Regions from separate parts of the Shewanella sp. 10N.286.52.C2 genome, predicted to be linked through region 1. Evidence: predicted binding sites of a transcription regulator. Region 1 holds the regulator's gene; the other holds the start of a gene.
What was found. Region 1 encodes sigma-54, which starts transcription at its own class of promoters, with help from an activator protein. Its sites were predicted from a motif close to GTTGGCACGNNNNTNGNNT; they were not measured.
Positions count from the first base shown of each region.

Region 1 (3,155 bases):
GCCAAATTGTTGGCTTACTTGGCCCTAATGGTGCGGGTAAAACCACCACCTTTTATATGGTCGTAGGCCTAGTCAAAAGTGATAAGGGCCGCATTCTGATCGATGAAGATGATTTAACCGCAGATCCAATGCATTTGCGCGCCCGAAAAGGCATTGGCTACTTACCTCAAGAAGCCAGTATTTTTCGTAAGCTCACAGTACACGATAATATAATGGCAGTGCTTCAAACTCGCAAAAGCTTATCAAATGAGCAGCGCATTGAAGAACTGGAACATTTATTAGAAGAATTTAACATAACTCATATCCGTGATAGCCAAGGTATGGCGTTATCGGGAGGCGAGCGTCGCCGAGTTGAAATTGCACGCGCATTAGCGGCAAATCCTAAGTTTATTTTATTAGATGAACCTTTTGCAGGGGTAGATCCTATCTCAGTAATCGACATCAAGAAAATTATTCAACAACTTAAAAGCCGTGGTTTAGGGGTGCTAATTACCGACCATAATGTCCGTGAAACACTTGATGTGTGTGAGCGAGCATATATTGTGAGTCACGGAAACTTGATTGCTGAAGGAACACCTGCTGAGATCTTAGTCAATCAGCAAGTTAGGTCGGTATACTTAGGTGAACAATTCAAGCTATAGTTAGCACTATTCAGTTTTTAGTATGGCATTCGCGGCCAACAACAAACCTTAATCTAGTCTATTTTTCTAGGATCATAAACTAGCGCCCACACTGTTCGTCGCGATGATGTAATTCAATTAGGGACAAGCGGTACATGAAAGCCTCACTCCAACTCAAAATGGGTCAACACTTAACCATGACCCCACAGTTGCAACAAGCGATTCGCTTATTGCAACTTTCCTCATTGGAGCTACAGCAAGAAATTCAACAAGCACTTGATTCAAACCCGCTATTAGAGCTTGAAGACGAATTCACTAAAGCCAAAGAGCCCGTAAAAGAAAACGCCCTGCAAACTGACACCGATTTTAGTGATAATAGCCAAGTCACCATAGAAAAAGACACCTCAACGGTTGATACCACTGAATCGCTCACTAAAGATTCTATGCCTGAAGAACTCCCTATGGATACCACATGGGATGAGGTGTATACCGCCTCGCCGACTTCTGGCTCTGGCGCAGTATCGAGCGGTAATGATATGCCGTTTCAAGGCGAAACCAGTGAAGGCTTGTATGAGCATCTTGAATGGCAAAAAAACCTCACTCCCTTTTCTGAAAATGACTTAGTGATTGCAACCGCCATTATTGATGCCATTGATGAGCGCGGTTACCTCACCCAGAGCGTTGAAGACATTTTGCAATCCTTAGGCACTGACGATATCGAACTCGATGAAGTTGAAGCTGTACTTAAACGGGTACAACACTTCGATCCCGTCGGCATTGCAGCGCGAGATTTAAGTGAGTGTCTATTAATTCAATTAGGCCAATACCCTAATGAAATTCCTTGCATAGATAATGTTAAGTTACTGATTAAAGATCATCTTGATTTAATCGCCGGTCGTGACTTTAGGTTACTGATGCGTAAAACCAAGCTTAAAGAAGATGATTTACGTGAAGCCATTGAATTTATTCAAACGCTCAATCCACGTCCAGGCTTGCAAATTACCCCCATTAAAGATGAGTACGTCATTCCTGATGTTACTGTACTTAAAAAGAATGGTCGCTGGGTGGTCGAGCTAAATCCCGATAACATGCCTAAAATTGGCGTTAATCAGCAATATGCAGCTATGGCCAAAGGCGGTTCAAGCCAAGCTGACAGCCAATTTATTCGTGGTCATTTACAAGAAGCTAAATGGTTTATCAAAAGCATCGATAGCCGTAATGAAACCTTACTAAAAGTGGCTAACTGTATCGTACAATTTCAGCAAGGTTTCTTTGAGTTCGGTGAAGAAGCCATGAAGCCGATGGTGCTCAATGATATTGCTGAAGCGGTTGAAATGCACGAGTCGACCATTTCACGGGTCACGACCCAAAAATACATGCATACCCCCCGTGGACTTTTTGAACTAAAATATTTTTTCTCAAGCCATGTAAGTACCGATGATGGTGGAGAATGCTCTTCTACAGCAATTCGCGCATTTATTAAAAAGCTCGTAGCTGCAGAAAACCCGAAAAAGCCTCTTAGTGATAGTAAAATGGCGACACTATTGGCTGAACAAGGGATTAACGTTGCTCGACGTACGATAGCCAAATATCGAGAGGCAATGCTCATCCCTCCCTCAAACCAACGCAAAAGCTTATAACTTTTTGTTATTGGAGGATGACCTATGCAAATTAACCTGACTGGAAACCATATTGAAATAACTCAATCTTTACGGGAATACGTGCAAACAAAATTTTCAAAGCTTGAACGACACTTCGAACAGATCAATAATGTTCACGTTGTGCTCGATGTTCAAAAGCTACAACAGATTGCCGAAGCCAAACTGCACCTAAAAGGCGGTGAAGTGTTTGCTGTATCGCGTAACGCTGATATGTATGTGGCAATAGACGCCCTGATAGATAAGCTAGACCGTCAGGTAATTAAACATAAAGAGAAACTCACTAAGCATTAACGATGGAACTTCGTACCATCCTGCAGCCGGCGTGCACTACCTGTGCCACTCCGGGCAGTAAGAAAAAGGTACTGGAATTAATCAGCAATTTAATGGCTGCCCAGTACCCAACCCTTTCTTCACAGGCTATTTTTGAAAGTCTAATAGCGCGTGAAAAAATGGGCAGTACAGGTATAGGAAATGGCATAGCAATTCCACATGGGCGCTTAGATAATATCGAAGAACCCATTGCTATTTTAATCAAATGCGAAGAGCCAATCGCCTTTGATGCCATAGACAAGCAACCTGTAGATATTTTATTTGCGCTTCTTGTACCTGCAGATCAGTGCCAGCAACACCTAAGCACATTATCTAGCATGGCAGAGAAACTCAGTGATAAATTGATACTTAAACGACTTCGAAAGAGTCATGACGCTACAGAACTTTATCAGGTTATTACTGCATGAAACTTGTCATCGTATCGGGACGTTCAGGTTCAGGAAAATCAGTCGCACTGAGAGTGCTTGAAGATTTAGGTTATTACTGTGTTGATAACCTGCCACTGCCACTGATTGGCAGCCTGCTTGAACAGCTTAAAGATAGT
Region 1 covers NZ_MCTV01000013.1:20,257-23,411, reverse strand. The annotation lists gene lptB (LPS export ABC transporter ATP-binding protein) at 1-641, shown strand, start outside; gene BCU94_RS05950 (RNA polymerase factor sigma-54) at 776-2,260, shown strand; gene hpf (ribosome hibernation promoting factor) at 2,285-2,572, shown strand; gene ptsN (PTS IIA-like nitrogen regulatory protein PtsN) at 2,575-3,018, shown strand; gene rapZ (RNase adapter RapZ) at 3,015-3,155, shown strand, end outside.

Region 2 (3,155 bases), on a different contig from region 1:
CCCACTGCGGTATTACCATTTGAAAAAATTGAATTAGCATAAACATCGGCAAATTCAGCGCGAGACTCTTTAAAACCAATGGTATTGACGTTGGCAATGTTATTAGCCGTGGTGTTGAGATCTTTTTGAGCAGCTGCGATACCACTCAATGCAATATTAAACGACATAAATCACCTCTTAGCGCTTTAAATTAGGTTCTGTGTGGCTGCCAGATTTCTGGCAGCTTATTATTGTTTGTGTTATTAACTTTCTGCCACTGCCAGTACATCAGACAATTGAATACCACCTAGGCCTCTGAGGTTAAGGATCGGACCGCTGGCGACACTGCCTAAAGACACACTAGTGACATGGGCATAAGTTGAAACCGCTAAATCTTCGGCGTTGCCATCAACTTTACCGTTAGCTTTAATGGCATACATGCCTTCTTCTACGGGTTCGCCATCTTTATCAAGGCCATCCCAGCTGACATCAATGTTGCCGCCTGCAGAGCCATCAACCTCAAAGGTTTTAATCACTTGGCCTGACTCGTCTTCAATGGTGACGGTAATGGTATCGATTGGCTGTGGCGTACTAATGACACCGTTAATGACTGGGTTTTCTTCTGAGACATGGCCAATATCTGATGGAATGAGCACCTTTTGCCCCACTAAGCCCGAGGCTTGTAATGCCTGACTTGAGCTCATCACACTGTTCAAATTCAAAATTTCAGCATTTAAGTTGGCAATACCATCAACGGTCGCGAAGGACGCCATTTGTGCGATCATCTGATCGTTTTCAACAGGTTTAAACGGGTCCTGCATTGACAGCTGTTGACTCAAAAGCGCAAAGAAATCCGATTGGGTTAGCTCTTGGCTTTTAGCTTCACCAGTTTCGGTGGTGCTAGCTGATTGCGCAGCAGTTAGGCTATCTAAAAAGCTACTGTCTGATACCTGTGTAGTTTGTGAGTTTGTCGCCACTGAATTAGTGGAGACGGTGGAAGCCGTGGTAGACGTCTGCAACTGCGGTAATGACTGACTACTGTAAGGATTAACGAGGCTCATTGTTTACCTCCAACTAAATTCATATTACTTACCCATACGAAGCGTTTGCTGCAACATTGATTTGGCGGCATCAGCCACTTGAACATTCATTTGATATGACCGAGAAGCAGAAATCATATCGGCCATTTCTTCCATCACATTGACATTGGGTTTATAAATAAACCCATCGTTATCAGCCATTGGATGATTAGGTGAGAATTCTTTTAATAACGGTTTATCGCTTTCTACAACGCCTTTAACACTGACACTATGAGAACTATTTTGCTGATGACTGGCTTTGGCCATTTCAGCCTCAAAAATAGGATGACGAGCTCTATAGGTCTCACCGACACTGCTTGATACTGTGTTGGCATTAGCAATATTACTGGCGGTGGTATTTAAGCGCACCGATTGCGCAGACATACCCGAGCCTGACACATTAAAAATATTAAAAAGACTCATAATTAATCACCTCTAATGGCTTTACGCATGCCAGAAAACTTACTTTCAAGAAAGCCCAGTGACATTTGATATTCCAAAGAGTTTTGCATAAATGCAGATTGCTCTTCTTGCATATCCACCGTATTACCGTCACCTGTGTCTGGCTGATTTGGCACCCGAAACTGCACATGCTCTTGGCTTAACGCTTTAAGGTCAAAGTGCTTGTCAGTTGTTTGACTCATTTGCAGCCCTTGCTGATGAGAGCGGGCGCTATTCATGGCAGAGGCAAAGTCTACATCACGGGCTTTGTAACCCGGGGTATTGGCATTGGCGATATTACTAGATAGCACTTCAGCCCTTTGAGCACGTATGCCCAACGAGTATTGATGTACCCCTAAACCATTTTCAAAATTAATCGCCATAAAATTGCCTCCATCAGCTAACTGTCACTAACAAAGCAAACCTTATGCCAAAATATTGCGGTTTTAAGATGAGAAAGGATAAAAATGAAAAATGCCGACGTAAGTCGGCATTTTATTAACTAAAAACATATTAATTCATAAACTTACAATATATTTTTCTTTTGATAGTAAATCCCTGGGTTACAACGCACCATCGTAAATTCATCAGATAAGCCTGAGATAGATTCTGACGCCCCTAAAAATAAAATCCCATTGGGATTAAGGGCGGCAGCAAATTGCCGCAAAATTTTAGCTTTTGCCTCTGGAGAAAAATAAATCAACACATTACGACAAAAGATAATATCGAACTTACCCAATAAGCTATAACTTTCAAGCAGGTTATGACTTCTAAAATTCACTAACCGCTGAACATTATCTTTCACTTTCATATGACCTGACGGCATTGGATCAAAAAATTGTCGCTTTCGCTCATCTGATAGCCCACGGGCTAAGGCTAAGCTGTCATATTCGGCCTTTTTACAACGCGCTAGCATTGAAGGTGATAAATCGGTGGCTTGGATCGTCGCGCTACCAGGCAATCCCCCCGGCTTACGCTGCTGATACTCTAAAATAGTCATTGCCAATGAATAGGGCTCCTGCCCTGACGAGCAAGCGGCTGACCATATTTTTAACGGCCGACCTAAGCGGCTATATTCAGGTAATAAAGCATCATGAAGTAATTCAAACGGGTATTTGTCTCTAAACCACAGAGTTTCATTTGTGGTCATCGCGTCAATCACTTCCGCCCGTAAATGCCGCTCCATTGGCTTCATTGAGCGCTTAACCACTTCCGATAATGAGGGCAAATCATGCTTGCCCATTAAAGGCGCTAAGCGACTTTTTACTAAATATTGCTTGTTGTCACCTAATACAATGCCACTGTGTTGCTCTAAAAAAAGCTTAAACTGATTATATTCTGCTTCAGCAAGTGATTTGTTCGGCACTTTTACATCCTATTTTAAAGAGGCGCTTTACATTGTTTGCAATCTAAAGCCGCCGCTTTGTTTGGTTACCGAGCGCTTGGTAACAAACGTGAAATCTACAACCTATGGTGAATCATCAGCCCTAGGTTTTCGATTGAATTATTATAAAATGAGATGTTTGTTGACCGCTGACGCTAACTCATCGGGATTAAACTTAGCGATAAAGTCGTTTGCGCCGACCTTTTCAACCATGGCCTGATTAAACACGCCACTTAATGAAGTATGCAGCACCACTTTAATATCTTTAAGTT
Region 2 covers NZ_MCTV01000002.1:108,294-111,448, forward strand. The annotation lists gene flgE (flagellar hook protein FlgE) at 1-167, opposite strand, end outside; gene flgD (flagellar hook assembly protein FlgD) at 243-1,040, opposite strand; gene flgC (flagellar basal body rod protein FlgC) at 1,065-1,481, opposite strand; gene flgB (flagellar basal body rod protein FlgB) at 1,484-1,882, opposite strand; gene BCU94_RS01375 (protein-glutamate O-methyltransferase CheR) at 2,026-2,865, opposite strand; gene BCU94_RS01380 (chemotaxis protein CheV) at 3,007-3,155, opposite strand, start outside.
Region 2: a site for sigma-54 is predicted at 1,916-1,934, ahead of flgB (flagellar basal body rod protein FlgB). Genes of this name have one in related genera too.